2 regions of the Gemmatimonas sp. UBA7669 genome follow, and region 2 is predicted to be linked to the other one. Evidence: riboswitches for the same ligand, from Rfam matches in the RefSeq annotation. Region 2 holds a riboswitch; the other holds the start of a gene.
What was found. A riboswitch is a leader RNA that binds a small molecule or an ion and turns the genes downstream of it on or off. The one in region 2 is predicted to bind cobalamin.
Positions count from the first base shown of each region.

Region 1: another riboswitch for cobalamin. It lies ahead of B2747_RS07635 (ABC transporter substrate-binding protein); the one in region 2 lies ahead of B2747_RS14035 (ATP cone domain-containing protein).

Region 1 is NZ_DLHL01000027.1:23,784-31,586, forward strand. It holds gene B2747_RS07610 (cysteine desulfurase family protein) at 1-63, opposite strand, end outside; gene B2747_RS07615 (hypothetical protein) at 192-1,274, shown strand; gene B2747_RS07620 (hypothetical protein) at 1,284-2,375, shown strand; gene cobU (bifunctional adenosylcobinamide kinase/adenosylcobinamide-phosphate guanylyltransferase) at 2,422-2,985, opposite strand; gene B2747_RS07630 (cobyric acid synthase) at 2,982-4,580, opposite strand; cobalamin riboswitch at 4,675-4,876, shown strand; gene B2747_RS07635 (ABC transporter substrate-binding protein) at 5,031-6,056, shown strand; gene B2747_RS07640 (FecCD family ABC transporter permease) at 6,053-7,087, shown strand; gene B2747_RS07645 (ABC transporter ATP-binding protein) at 7,114-7,803, shown strand, end outside.
Region 2 is NZ_DLHL01000050.1:3,115-10,917, forward strand. It holds gene B2747_RS14020 (S9 family peptidase) at 1-2,417, shown strand, start outside; gene B2747_RS14025 (RNA polymerase sigma factor) at 2,578-3,120, shown strand; gene B2747_RS14030 (hypothetical protein) at 3,117-4,322, shown strand; cobalamin riboswitch at 4,558-4,765, shown strand; gene B2747_RS14035 (ATP cone domain-containing protein) at 4,969-7,401, shown strand; gene B2747_RS14040 (hypothetical protein) at 7,567-7,803, opposite strand, start outside.

The DNA of each region.
Region 1 (7,803 bases), on a different contig from region 2:
CATGACCTCGTCGCGCACCGGGGTCGTGGCGGCGTGGTCGAGATAGATGGGGGTGGTGGACATCCCTGAAATGTAGCTAAGCGGCTACAGCGGTGGAACTTAGGCCGGTGGATTGGCCCCGAGATCCGGGACGGAAGGCGGAACTTCGGCGCGGTTCGTCCCGTAGTGTGAAGGGTCCATCAGCCCCGATCATGTTCACGACCTGCATTCACTGCACCCAGTCTCTCGGCCAGAACGAGGCCTTCGAAGGCTTTCCCGTGGGCTCCCGTCTCGCGTTCGATGCGCGGCGCGGGCGTCTGTGGGTCATCTGTCGCTCCTGCGCGCGTTGGAACCTCTCGCCGCTGGACGAGCGCTGGGAAGCGATTGAGTCCATGGAGCGGCGCTTTCGCGATTCGCGGTTGCGCGTGAGCACGGACAATATCGGCCTCGCGCGGCTGCGTGAGGGCGTGGATCTCATCCGCATTGGTGAGCCGCAGCGCCCCGAGATGGCGGCGTGGCGCTATGGCGATCAGTTCGGCACGCGGCGCAAGCGGCAGATGCTGATCACCGGGGCCGTGGTGGGCAGTGCGGCCGCCGTCGTCGGTGGCGTGATGGCCATCGGTGTCAGCATGGGCGCCTTTTCCGGCCTCTGGGCCAACGGTGCCATCTGGCAGGGGCTCATTCACGGCAACCAGAGCAAGTCCATCGGTCACGTCAAACTGGATGACGGACGGCTCGTGGAATTGCAGCGTCGCCATGCGCGCATGAGTGCCCTGGTTCGCGCCGAAGAGGGTGGCCCGCTGCAACTGCGTCTCGAAGCCAAGACGGGCACCTACCTGCTCACCGGCGAAGCCGCCATGCGGGCTGCGCAGCGCATCATGCCGGCGGTCAATCGCTTTGGCGGCTCGCGCACGCAGGTACAGGATGCCGTGCAGTTCCTGGAGGCGGCGGGTGACCCCATGCGCGTGTGGACCACGGTGCAGAAGAACCATGGCTGGAAACCAGGGGATCGCCGCTGGGGTGGTGACTCGACGGTATGGAAGGGCAACAACAAGCGCGAGACGGTGCAGAAGCTGCCGGGCGCGCTGCACACGCTCGACGTGCGATCGCGTCTCGCGCTTGAGATGGCGCTGCACGAAGAGACCGAGCGTCTCGCCATGGAAGGCGAATTGCTCGCGCTCGAGCGCGCGTGGGAAGAGGCCGAGGAGATTGCGCGCATTGCCGACAACATGTTTACACCCGAGTCGGTGGAACAGCGCCTGCGGGACATGCGGTCCGGCCAGCTGCCGGGCTAACTTCCGCGCATGTACAGCACCTGCATTCACTGCGCCAAACCCCTGGGCACCAACGAAAGCATCGAGGCGCTGCCCATTGGGCGACGCCTCGCGTTCGATGCGGCCAAGGGGCGCTTGTGGGTAGTGTGCCGCGGCTGTGAGCGATGGAACCTCACGCCGTTCGATGCGCGCTGGGAGGCGATCGAGCAGGCGGAGCGGCTCTTTCGTGATACGCGCGTGCGTGTGAGTACCGACAACATCGGGCTCGCGCGCATGCGCGATGGCACGGATCTGGTGCGGATTGGCGCGCCGCAGCGGCCAGAGTTTGCGGCCTGGCGCTACGGCGATCAGTTCGGGCGTCGGCGTCGGCGGGTCATGATGTACTCGGCGGCCGGTGTGGCGGGAATTGGTGCCATCGCGGCGGGTGCCGTGGCCACCGGTGCCGGACTAGCACTCGTGGTTCCCGCGTTTCAGTTGTTCAATGTGGCGACGCTGCTGCGGCACGCACGGCTCAATCCGCGTCGACTACCGCACCCGGAGCTGGGGACCTTTGTGCCGTTCGGCAATCCGCGGCTGGTGCCCAGCGATCGCGGGGAGGGCTGGGCAGTCGAAACCGGTTACAGTCATGCCGGGCCTGATCCCCGTACGCTGCCCATGCGTTCGCCCTTGGATGTCCTGCTTCGCACACCCAAGAATCAGGAAGTCGGCCGCACGGTGCTGCACGGCAGCGACGCCGTTCCCTTTCTGCGCTGGGTCATGCCGCTCATCAACCGTGGGGGCGCCAAGTCCGACACGGTGCAGGATGGCGTGCGTCTCATCGAAGATGCCGGAGGCCCCGAGCAATTCGGTCGCTGGGCCGCCGCGCGCCGCCGCGAGTGGGCCGCCGCCAGCACCTTTGGCGATACCGGCGATCTCAACGCCATTCCGGCACCGGCGCGTCTTGCCTTTGAAATGGCGGTGTACGAAGACGCCGAACGTGCCGCGCTCGAAGGGGAATTGTCGGCGCTTGAGCGCGCGTGGGCCGAGGCCGAGGGCGTGGCGGCCATCGCGGATGACTTGCTGTTGCCGGCGACAGTAAAGGCGAAGCTTGGCGCGCTCAAGGACGAATCGCGCGGCGAGTAGCGTTACGTGGTGTGTCGTGGCAAAGACCACATCACACGTTGGCCGGCTACTTGAGGCGCAGACTCAGGCCAGCCACCATCAGCTCCACGCGATCCACGGCGGCGGCCAGCAGCTGATTGGCGCGTCCCAGCGCATCGCGGTACGCGCGTCCGAGTGGCGTGGGCGGCACGACGCCAAGCCCGACTTCATTGCTCACGAGCACCCAGCGCACGTCGGCTTGTGTCTGCATGAGCTGCACCAGTTCCGCCGCACGCCTCGCGATGTGTTGTTCGGCGTCGTCCATCGTATCGAGCGCAAGCAGCAGATTGCTCACCCACAGCGTGATGCAATCGAGCAGCACCACGGTCGCCTCGTCCGATGCGCGCGGGCGTGCGGACAGTGCCGCCGCGAGCGGTGTGACGATGTCCGCTGATGCCTCGATCGTGTGCCAGCGGGCATCGCGTTCGGCGCGGTGCGCGGCAATACGGCGCGCCATCTCCTCGTCAAAAGCCTGCGCGGTCGCCACGAAAATATGGCAGGCAGCGGGCGCAGATTCGGCCAGTGTCAACGCGCGGGCACTCTTGCCCGCTCGTACGCCGCCAAGCAACAGCACACTGGTCGCAGTGCTCATGCGGTCGCACGCTGCGGCAGGTCGAGCATGGCGCAGACCGCCTCCATGTCGAGGTTGGCGCCAACGACGGTGGCCAGCCTGTCCAACGCGTCGTCGAGTGAAAGGGCGGAGGCCGGCGGTGGCAGCGCAATTCCTGCGCGTTCGGCACTGCGCGTGAGCAGCGCGCGCCGCAGTGCCGTGTGTTCGAGGGCCCCATGCAGATAGGTGCCCACGATCAATCCGTCGGCAGAGCAGCATCCATCCGGCGTCTCGTCGGAACCTGGGGCTTCAGCGCTCACACGAAACGCCGGCCGCAGGTCTACCTGATGGTCGAGTGCGGTGGTGCGCCCCATGTGAATTTCGTAGGCCGGCAACGCGATGGACGGAGCCTGCCAGAGTGATGACGCATTGGTGGCCGTGGCACGGACGCGGCGTGTGACCTTCTCGCGGGCGAATTCGGTGGTCACGGGCAGGAGGCGCAAACCTTCTACCGATCCCTGACCTTCCACGCCGGCCGGATCGTCAATGCGATGCCCGAGCATCTGATATCCACCGCAGATACCGAGCACGGGGCCGCCCGCTGCGGCGTGCCGCTGGATGCGATCGGCAAGACCACGTTCACGCAGCCAGTGCAGGTCGTCCATGGTGGACTTGGTGCCAGGTATGATGACGAGGTCCGGCGTGCCGAACTCCCCGGCGTGGCCCACGAAGCGCACGCGGACGCCGGGTTCGAGCAGCAGTGGCTGGAACTCGTCGAGATTGGCCACGCGCGGGAGTCGAGCAATCACGATATCCAGCGCACGCGGCGTCGCCTCGGCAGCCACCTCACGCGCGTGGTCGGGTTGCGCCCACTCGAGTGCGTCCTCCTGCGGAAGGTCCCGCAGATCGAACCACGGGAGGACGCCGATGGTGGGCACGCCGGTTCGCGCCTCGAGCATGTCGAACCCTGGATCGAGCAGCGTGGGGTCACCGCGAAACTTGTTGATGACGAAGGCCTTGATCAGCCGGCGTTCGTCGTCGCTGAGGAGCGCATGCGTGCCGTACAGCGCAGCGAACACACCACCACGTTCGATATCACCTACCAGCAGCACAGGGGCGTCGGCATGACGCGCCACGCGCATGTTCACGATGTCGTATTGCGCGAGGTTGATTTCCGCCGGACTGCCGGCGCCTTCCACGATCACGAGGTCATGGCTCGCGCGCAGACGGTCGAGCGCCGCCGTCACGATGGGCCAGAGATGATGCTTGCGGGCGTAGTAGTCAGTGGCGTCGGCGGTGAGCCAGGGTTTGCCGAGGACCACGATCTGCGAGGTGCGGTCGCTCTGTGGTTTGAGCAGCACTGGATTCATATCCACCGTGACGTCGACGCGCGCCGCCGCCGCCTGCATGGCCTGTGCGCGACCGACTTCTTCTCCGTGGCGCGTTACCGCGGCGTTGTTGGACATGTTCTGCGCCTTGTATGGCGCCACGCGGTAGCCGGCGTTGGCGAACCAGCGGCAGAGTGCGGCCACCACGGTGGTCTTGCCGGCGTGTGACGACGTGCCCTGAATCATGAGCACGCGCCCGAGCGGCGCTGCATGCGGCGCTGTGTGCGAAGTTGGAGACGAGGTGGCCATGCCCGCAGCATTTCTGTCTGCGCCCCAATTGGCAAGGGCGGGAACTGGTGAGGCACCTTGCGCGTTGCGGCCGCTTGCCGCTAATTCCACAAGACAACTGAAGACACGAACGGGCCATTAGTTGGAAGCCGGTGCGAAGCCGGCGCGGCCCCGCCACTGTATGAGGCGCTTCGTGGTGCAGCAGTATCCACCACGACTCACCGTCGTTCCCAACGCAGTCCCACTGGCCGTTCGCGCCGGGAAGGGAGGGAACGAATGCCTCGAGCCAGGAGACCGGTCCGTTCGCTCCCGCTGTACATCCTCGAGGGAGGATTGCGGGGCTCATCGAACGGACATCACGCACCCCGGTGCGTGATGCTGTGCCCTGCGCCCCCGTCCCCTCTCGGCATCCGAGACTGGACGGGTTTCGTGCTTTCTGGGCTTCGCCGACGTGGTTTCGGCATCTCGCGCATGGTCGCCACGTACGCTGCCGCAGTGTTGGCGGCGTGCGGGACGCGTGGCGACGCCGAGCCCGATCGCCGCGTGTCGGCAGTTGCGGAGTCGGCAATGGCAGAAAGCAAAGGCGATGCGGCCGTTGCCGTCGTCGATGATGCCGGGCGCACGGTGCAGCTGTCGCACCCCGCCCGTCGCGTGGTCAGCCTCATTCCGAGCGCTACCGAAACTCTGCTGGCCATCGGCGCAGGGCCGCTGCTGGTGGGACGCACGCGTTATGACGTGGCACCGGAGGTGCAGCATCTGCCGCTCGTCGGCGGTTCGGTGGACCCGAGCATCGAAGCCATTGCGGCGCTGCGCCCCGATCTGGTGGTGTCGTGGGAGAGCGACAAACGCCAGCAGTTTCGCGAACGGCTCGAGCGACTCGGCGTGCCCATCTTCATGCTGCGCACGCAGGATACCAGCGATGTCTATCGCGGCCTGCACAACCTGGGTGTACTCACCGGGCACAGTCGCGGCGCGGAACTGACGGCCGCGCGTTTGCGAGCGGAGTTGGACAGTGTCCGCATCTCCGTGGCCGCGCTGCCACGTCCGCGCGTCCTGTATGTGGTGTTCAACGACCCGCCAATGACTGTCGGGCCACACACCTTCATCGGGCAGCTCATCGACCTGGCCGGCGGCACGTCGATCTTTGCGGACGCCGCCACCAATTGGCCCAATGTCCCCATGGAAGAGATTGTGCGGCGTAATCCGGACATCGTGATCGTGCCTGTTGGCGAGTTCAAGGGGCAGGCCCTTGGACGCCTGCGCGTCATGCCTGGGTGGCGCACGTTGCCTGCGGTGCGTGAAGGACGCCTCGTGCAGGTGCCGGCCAATCTGCTGAGCCGGCCGAGCCCCAACATCGGCAAGGCGGCCCGGGTCCTGCGCGCGGCCATGTTCCCGGCCTTCGCCACCGCGGTGCATGCCGCCGACACGGACTGGCGGGCTGGGTCCGCCGATGGGCTGGCACCGACCACCGTAGACGGTCGAGCGACACGCCGATGAGTGCCGGCACTTCCTGGGCCGCCGACACGCGAGCCGTGCCCATCGCGCGGTTGCTCGTGTTGTGCGCATTGCTTGGCCTGGCCATGCTCGCGGCCCTGCGTTTTGGTGCGGTGCCGCTCAGCACCATCGATGTGCTCGACGCGCTGCATGGCAGCGGATCGCTGGTGCACCAGAACATTCTGCATGAGTTGCGCCTGCCGCGAGCCGTTCAGGCGTCGCTGGTTGGTGCGGCACTCGCGCTGAGTGGTACCACCTATCAGGCCCTGCTGCGCAATCCTCTGGCCGAGCCCTATGTGCTGGGCGTGTCGAGCGGCGCGGCCTTCGGTGCCGTGGTGAGCGTGGTGAACGGTTGGTCGCAGCGCGAAGTCTGGGCGCTGCCTCTCTGCGCGTTCGCGGGCGCGGTGCTGGCCATGGTGCTGGTGTTTCGCATCGCGTGGTCAGTGGGCCATCGACTTGACGCGCGGGTTCTCCTGCTGTCGGGTGTGGTGGTGAGCGCCTTTCTGGTGGCCTGCATCTGGTTGCTGCTCACCTTTGCCGACGATGAATCGGTGCGCACGGCGGTGTTCTGGATGATGGGAAGCCACTCGGGCGCATCGTGGCGTTCCGTGTCGGTGCTCGCGGTGGTCATGCTGCCTACGGCGGTCGTACTGCTGTGGCAGGCGCGTGCCCTCAACTTGCTGGCCATCGGGGAAATGACCGCCGCGTTCCTCGGGACCAATGTGGAGCGCAGCAAGTGGTGGGCATATGCGGCCGCCACGTTCCTCACCGCCGTCGGCGTGTCGGTGAGTGGATCAATCGGCTTTGTCGGGCTGGTGGTGCCACATGCGCTGCGGCTGCTCTGGGGCGGCGACCATCGCCTGCTCGTCCCCGCGTCGGCACTGGCTGGTGCGGCGTTCATGGTGTCGGCGGACACCGCGGCGCGGACTGTAGCTGGCGCCAACGAATTGCCCATCGGCGTCGTCACCGCATTGGTGGGCGTGCCATGCTTTGTGTGGCTGCTGCGCCGTCCCGTCAACGGAGCCAACGTCTGATGCGAGCGCGGCCAATGGCTCCGGTCATGCCCCGGCACGCGGCGGTCGGCGGTGCCGTCGTGTGGCAGCTCGATGCGGTGGGTTTCCGTCATCCCGGTGCCTCTACCTGCGCGCTGTCCGAGGTATCGCTGGAGATTCCAGCGGGACGCGTCACGGCCATCATCGGTCCCAACGGGGCGGGCAAGAGCACCCTGCTGTATCTTTTGCTCGGCGTGGCGGTACCCAACGCCGGACACGTGACGTTGTTCGGGACGCCGGCGCACAGCTGGCGCCGGGTCGACATGGCGCGCACAGTGGCCGTTGTGCCGCAAGCCGAAGCCGAGCCGCTGTTCACGGTGCGTGACACGGTGGCCATGGGGCGGTATCCGCATCGTGCCGCGTGGCAACGTGAAACGACAGCCGATGCGCAGGCGATTGTCGAGGCCATGACGCAATGCGGCGTGCTGCCCTTTGCCGATCGAGTGGTTGGCTCGTTGTCCGGCGGCGAGCGGCAGCGCGTGCGTCTTGCGCGCGCGCTCGCGCAGCAGACCGACATCGTGGTGCTCGACGAACCCACCAGTGCGCTCGACATCCGCTACGAAATGGCGGTCTTCGAGCAGGTTGCGGCCTTGCGCGCCACGGGCAGGACGGCCGTGCTGGTCACGCATCAACTGAACCTGGCGTCCCGCTATGCCGATCAGCTCGTGCTGCTGCATGCGGGCCGCATCGTCGCGCAG
Region 2 (7,803 bases):
ATGCGTATGGGCCCGACGCCCCGGCGGGTGGTGGTGGCGCCGGTGGTGGCGGCGGGCCGGCGCCCGGCGCGCCCGGCATGGGTGGCAATCTCTTTGGTGGCGGCGGTGGTGGTGGTGGCACCGGTACCGACCTGCTGCTGCATGAGCTGGGCACCAGCACGCTGTTCAACGTCGGCAACGTGTCCGACTTTGCGTTTGACGACAAGGCGCGCTGGCTGGCCTACACCATCGATGCGCGCGAGCGCATTGGCAACGGCGTGCAGCTCCGAGACCTGAACACGGGCGTGGTACAGTCGCTCGACGCCGACAAGGCCTTGTATCGTCGGCTCGCCTGGAGCGATACGCTGCCGGCTCTGTCCTGGCTCAAGGGCACGGTAGACAGCGCGGCCACCGATACCACATGGGCGGCATTGGCCATCAGCGACGTGGGCCGCAGCAATCGCCGCGTGACGGTTGGCGCAGGCGGCAACGCCACGCTGCCCAACGGCATGGAAGTGAGTCCCGATCGCACGCCGCGCTGGACCGAGCGCATGGATGGTCTCGTGTTTGGTTTGCGGGTGGCCACGGTACCCGTGCCGCGCAGTGAGCGCCTCGAAGACGACGAACGTCCCACGCTCATTCTCTGGCACGGCAAGGATGCGCGATTGCAGTCGCAGCAGCTCGTGCAGGAGCAGGCCGACCGCGGCTTCTCGTTTGTGGCCACACTCTTCCCGGAGACGGGCAAGGTCGTGCAGCTCACCGATGAAGTGGTGCGCACCGGCACCCTGGGTGCGCGCGATCGCTGGCTGCTGGGCACGGACAACCAGCCCTATGAGCGCCGCGCCAGTGTCGACGGCGTGCAGAAGCGCGACGTGTATCTCGTGGATGCGCGCAGCGGGGAACGCACGCTGGTGAAGCAGGCCGTGCGTGGTCAGGCCTCACTCTCGCCCGATGGCAGCCACGTGATGTTCTGGGACGACGGCAACTTCCACAGCTACAACGTGGCCACGAAGGTCATCACCAACATCACCGCGGGCGCCCCCACGTCGTTCATCGACACGGAGGACGACCACAACGTCGACCGTCCGTCCACGAGCGTGCTGGGCTGGAGCCGCGACGGCAAGTCGGCGCTCATCAGCGACAACTACGATGTGTGGCGCGTGGGCATGGCGGGCAAGAGCTGGACCAATCTCACGGGCAACGGGCGTGCCCAGCGCATCCGCTACAGCCGGTTCATTCCGCTCGATCCGCGCGAGCGGGACCTCGACCTGACGAAGCCGCTGTACATGGCGGCCATGCAGGCCCGCACGAAGAAGGAGTCCATCGTGCGCATCGATCCGGGCAAGCCCGGCGCGGTGTCGGTGACCGGGTGGCGTGATGCGCGCCACGCCCCCATGAAGGCGCGCGATGCCAACGTGTGGGTGGCGTCCATTCAGACCACGACGCGCTTCCCCGACTACTGGCGGGTGAGCTTCGGCGCAGCGGCGCTGACCGACTCGGTACGGCTCTCGGACGCCAACCCCGACCTCAATGGCGTGCGCTGGTCGTCCGGTTCGCGCCTGGTGAGCTACGTGACGGAGAAGGGAGACAGCCTGCAGGGTGCGCTCATCCTGCCGGCCGGCTACGAGGAGGGCAAGAAGTATCCGACGCTGACGTTCATTTACGAGTTGCAGTCGGACAACCTCAACACCTTCTGGTCGCCCAACTTCTCGAGCTCACCCAATGCGCTCATCGGCGCGCACACCTCGCGCGGCTACGCGGTGTTCCTGCCGGACATCGTGTACAAGATCAACGATCCGGGCATGAGCGCGGTGTGGAGCGTGGTGCCGGCGGTGAAGGCGGCCATTCGCACGGGCGTGGTGGACAGCGCGGCCGTGGGCCTGCACGGCCACTCCTGGGGCGGCTATCAGACCTCGTTCCTGGTCACGCAGACCGACATGTTCAAGAGCGCGGTGGCCGGCGCGCCGCTCACCGACATGGTGAGCATGTACAGCTCGGTGTACTGGAACACGGGCAACACGAACCAGGGCATCTTCCAGAGCTCGCAGGGCCGTTTCAAGGGCAACTTCCTCGAGAACAAGGACGCCTACGAGCGCAACTCGCCCAACCGCTTTGCCGACCGCATCAAGACCCCGCTCATCATCCTGCACGACGACAAGGACGGCGCGGTGGACTTCAATCAGGGCATCACGTTTTACAACACGCTGCGTCAGCTGGACAAGGACGTGATCCTGCTGGAGTACGTGGGCGAGAACCATGGCCTCGCGCAGATGAGGAACCGCAAGGACTACTCGCTGCGCCTGATGGAGTACTGGGACAGCTACCTCAAGGGCGAGCCGGCACCGGAGTGGCTGAGCAAGGGTATTCCGCGGCTCAAGATGGAAGAGCATCTGCGGGAGATGAAGAAGAAGCTCGAGGGGAAGAAGATCGCGATGTGAGTCGGGCGGCTTGTGGAGGCGACTCACGTGCTGTGAACGGCACGTGATCCACAGCCGTGCGACGTGAGTTCTGCGTTGTGGGTGTGCGTGGTGCATTCGTCGGCACCACGCCATCCGCCCGCTGATGTAAGGATTCGTTCTGCCCGTACATTGCTTGGGTATGACATTGCCTGTGCCGTCTCCCGCCCCGCCCCGTTCGTTGGACCTCGCGCGATTGCGCGCCGGTGACGCGGAGGCGCTTGCCGCCTGTTACCACGCCCACGCCGGCCGTCTGTTGCTCGTGGCCTATCGCCTCACCGCCAGTTGGGCCGACGCCGAAGACGTGGTGCACGACGCCTTCGTAGCCCTGCCCGAGGCCCTGGCGCGCTACGAGGAACGCGGCCAGTTCGCCGCCTGGCTGTCCACGCTGACGCTGCGGCTTGCGCTCATGCGCCAACGCCGCGAGTCGCGGTTTGCGGCGTTGGATGCGGCCACCGAGCCCAGTGTGGCCGCTGCGGCCCCCGAACACATCGTGCCGCCGCGCGTGCATGCGGCCCTTGCTGCGTTGTCGGCACCACTGCGCCACGTGTTCGTGCTGCGCACGGTACATGACCTCACCCACGCCGACATCGGCGCCCTGCTTGGCATCTCCGCCAATGCGTCGGAGGTGCGATTCCACCGCGCGGTGAAAGCCCTGCGCCGGACCCTGGAGATACCCGTATGACCACCCAGCACCACGACGACCTGCCGCCCGACGTGGCGGCGCTGGTCCGCGATCTCCACGCGCTCCCCACGCCCGAGCCTTCGGATGCCCTGCACCGCCGCATCGCCGAAAGCCGCGTCAGCGGCCTGCGCGTGCTCGTTCCGGATTCGCCGACAGCCGACGCTGGCGTACGCGTGCGCCGCTGGCCCTGGGTGCTGTTCACCGGGTGTGCGGCGGGGCTGCTCGTCTACCTGACCCTGCCCTACAGCGATCTGGACTTCGGTGGTCGTCGTGATTCGACCGCGCCCTCACTGGGTACTGCACCGGGTGCGTCAACTTCCAGCACGCGCACTTCGTCGAATGCCTCACACGTTTCCGACCTCTTCTCGCCGTGGCCAAGAGTGGCCTATGCGCAGCGTGCGCCGGGTTCGCGTCCGGCGGCGTACGCGCCAATGGGCGGACTTGAGCCGCAACGTGTGCAGCTGGGGCAGCGCAGCTACGTGCGGCTCTCCGCGAGTGCGTATCACGAGACCCTGCCCCATGAGGCGTTCACGCTGGTCGTGGACACAGTGCGCCTCGGTTCGGCACGGGTATTCCGGCTGGTCACATCACGACTCGCTCCTCATCCAATTGACCGAAACGTTCGCGTTCCGCTGGTTGATACGCTCTGGTTGAATGCGACCACCATGCGCCCCATTCGACGGTTTTATGCCGCCGGCGCCCTGTTGATTCATCAAGAGTTCACGGACAGCTCCTTCGTCGAGTTAGACTCCATCAATCCGGCAGTCATACCCGACTCACTGCGCAAGGCCCGTGTTCCCTTTCGGATGCGGACGACCAAGGTATTTGGTCGCCAGCGTCCCTTCGTCATTAGCGAAAGCATGATGCTGGTACTGCTGCAGGCGCTTCCGCTGAATCGCACATGGACGGGCAGCATCGGCGTGCTTGACGGAGACAACCGAATGTTCGCGATCGGCAAACCGGACTTCCGTAATGTGCGCGTCGATGGCACCGATACGCTGCAGACGTTTTCCGGTCGATTTCCCGTATGGAGACTGATCGTGGAGAACGGCGTCAATGACGAAACGTGGCTGGTCAGTCAGAACTCTGGCGAAGTTCTGCGCACAAACGGACCGTTTGTGGCGGAGTATCCGAACTCTGAACTGCACCTCATTGGCGGTTTTCGGGAAAAGGTGCGAGTGGCGCCGCAGAAGCGCCCGTAGTTCCGAATCCCCCCCGGGACCACGCGATATCGCCGCCCGCTCCACGCAACACCCAAAACGCACGGCTCACGGCCCAGATCGGTGGACGGCCTCCCCGCCCTTTCCTTCCCGCCGTCCCCGCTCCCGCCGTCCCGGTCAAACTGTCTCTTGACTCCCGCCCCCAAAAACCGGATACTGCCCGTCCCTGATGCTTGCTCGCCCTCACGTGTGCGACCAGGCAAACGGGAATCACAACCGCTTCTCACATCCATCAGGTCGGACAAGTCGTTGCGTGGCAACAGCTTGCCCGTGAAAAGGGAACTCCGGTGCAATGCCGGGGCGGCCCCGCCGCTGTAAGGGAAGACGAAAGCCTCCGTTCTGCCACTGCGTCGCGTCTGACGCGGGAAGGCGTGGCTCTCGGTAAACGCCCAAGCCAGAAGACCTGCCTGATGCCGAGTCCGCGCGCCCCCTCGAGGGAGGGTTCGCCGGGGATTGCTACGCGTCGACCCACTCCTTGCGAGTGCCGCCGCGTGGCCCCGTTCGGGCTCCCGTTCAGCACCATCACGGGAGCTTTTGCATGTCAGGTGGCCCGGTCCTCCTGACACGCACGACGGCCGTCCTCGGGGGGCGTGCTTTCCCGCAGGTCACCCGTCCCAGGAGACTGCCAATGGCCACGTCCGTCGCACCCCGCTCCACCGCTCCGCGCTCACCGTTTGGCAGCTATGACGCCACTGGTGTCCGCGTCATCACCGAAGTCATCAAGCGCGATGGCCGCCGCGCGCCCTGGGACCCGGAACGCATCACACGCGCCATCGCGCTGGCCTTCTACGCCGCGCGCCACGACGAAGCGCAGAACCCGCACGCCGACGACGCCGCCCATCGCTTCGGCCTCGGCTTCACCGACTTTGCCGATGTCTGCGAAATCACGCAGCTCGTCGTCAACACCGTGGAGCGCAAGGCCCAGGATGGCCACGACCCCTCGGTGGAAGAAATCCAGGACGTGGTCGAAATGATGATCGCGGCGCGCGGCCATTGGGACGTGGCCAAGCGCTATGTCATCTATCGTGCGCAGCGCGCGCAGATCCGCCTGGCCGCGCACAAGGACAACGGCCTGCAGGACTACATCTTCCTCTCGCGCTACTCGCGCTACCGTGAAGACCTGGGCCGCCGCGAGACGCCGGCCGAAGCGTTCACGCGCGTCATGGACATGCACCGCGCGCACTTCGCCGACAAGCTCGACCTGCCGGTGGCCGGTTTCGGCGGACGCACGCTGCGCGCGCTCATGGACGAGACCGAGCAGGCGCTGCAGCGCAAGGCCATTCTGCCCAGCATGCGCTCGCTGCAGTTCGGTGGCCGCGCCATCGAGGCCAACAACGCGCGCATGTTCAACTGCGCCTTCACGCACATGAACCGCGTGGACGCGTTCAAGGAAGCCTTCTTCCTGCTCATGTCGGGCACCGGCGTGGGCTTCAGTGTGCAGAAGCATCATGTGGCGCAGTTGCCGGCCTTCCCGGTGCGTGGCGCCGAGAATGAGCTGCCCGTTGTGCACTTCACCGTCGAAGACACGCTCGAGGGTTGGGCGGATGCGCTCGACGCGCTCATGCACAGCTACCTCGATCACAAGAAGATCGAGTTCAACTACTCGCAGATCCGCTCGCGTGGTGTGCCGCTGCGCACCTCGGGCGGTCGCGCCCCGGGTCACCTGCCGCTCAAGAAGGCCCTCTCCGCCGTCGAGCGCATGCTCGACCAGGTGTCGGGCCGCGCGCTGCGCCCCATCGAGGTGTACGACATCCTCATGCACGTCGCCGTAGCGGTGCTCTCGGGCGGCATCCGTCGCTCGGCCACCATCTGCCTCTTCTCGGCCGACGACGACGAAATGGCGGCCGCCAAGACGGGCAACTGGTTCGAGACCAACCCGCAGCGTGGCAAGTCCAACAACTCGGCCGTGCTTGTGCGCGATCAGCACAGCGAGGCGGACTTCCAGAAGCTGTTCGAGCTGCAGAAGGAATTCGGTGAGCCCGGCTTCTACTTCGTGGACGACGTGGAGTACGGCGCCAACCCCTGCGTGGAAATCGGTCTCGCGCCGTTTGCCGTGGTGGACGAAGCCGCGCAGGCCAAGCTGGCCGAGTACGGCCGTCCGGATGTGCCGCTGGGCAGCACGGTGAGCGGCTGGCAGATGTGCAACCTCACCACCATCAACGCCAACGCCTGCGACGACGAGGCGGGCTTCCTGGCCTGCTGCCGCGCGGCGGCGCTGCTGGGCACGCTGCAGGCGGCCTACACGCACATTCCGTATCTGGGCGCCGCCACGCGCTACATAAACGAGCGCGAGTCGCTGCTGGGCGTGAGCATCTGCGGCATTCTTGATCGGCCGTCGCTGCTGCTCAATCCGTCGGTGCTCGAGCGTGGCGCGCAGGAATGTCTCGACACCAACGCCGCCATCGCCGAGCACATCGGCATTCCGTCGGCGGCGCGCATCACCTGCGTAAAGCCGGAAGGCACGGCCAGCCTCGTGCTCGGTGCGGGCTCGGGCATTCATCCGCATCACGCGCGGCACTACTTCCGCCGCGTGCAGGCCGCGCGTACCGAGCCGCTGTATCAGTGGTTCAAGCTCAACAACCCGCACATGACCGAGTCGTCGGCCTGGGATCCGGACACCACCGACGTGATCACCTTCCCGGTCACGGCGCCGGCCGACGCCATTCTGCGGGCCGACGTGGGCGCCGTGCAGTTCCTCGAGTACGTGCGCCTCGTGCAGCAGCACTGGGTGGTGGCCGGCCGTCGCCACGAGCAGTACAACCCCGGCTTGCACCACAACGTGTCCAACACCGTCACCGTGCGCGACGACGAGTGGGATGCGGTGCAGCAGTTCATCTGGGCCAATCGCAACTACTTCACCGGCATTTCGCTGCTGCGTGAGACGGGCGACAAGGTCTACGCCCAGGCGCCGCGCGAAGAAGTCACCACCGAGACCGACATGGCGAAGTGGAACGCGCTGCAGTACCGGGCGGTGGACTACACGGCCCTCTGGGAAGGCACGGACATGACGACGCTCGGTGACACCGTGGCCTGCGCGGGCGGAGCCTGCGAGATCGTCTGACGCAACAGCTGGTGAAGGCGTAGCAACACAAGACCCGAAACTCAAACGCACAACCCGGAACTGATCAGTTTCGAGTTGTGCGTTCGAGTTTCGGGTCTTGTGTTCTGCTGCGTCAGTGCACCGGTGCCCCTGATCTTCAATCACGCGCAGCGACGCAAACGTTGGTCACGGCGCACTGCGAACCAGCCGCACGGTTATCCGGTTGGTGTTGAAGGCACCACACTGACCTTCACTTCTGACTCTCAAGTTTCCTTGAACGTAGGGCTGATAGCCATCTGCGGTCACGCGCAACGTAAAGACGCCTTCGCGGTTGCCACCCGTGTAGACCGGCGTGTTGGCGAATGGTTGACGAATCAGGCTTTCCGAATAGTCTCCGGCAGAAATCGAAACCTCTGCTTGGCC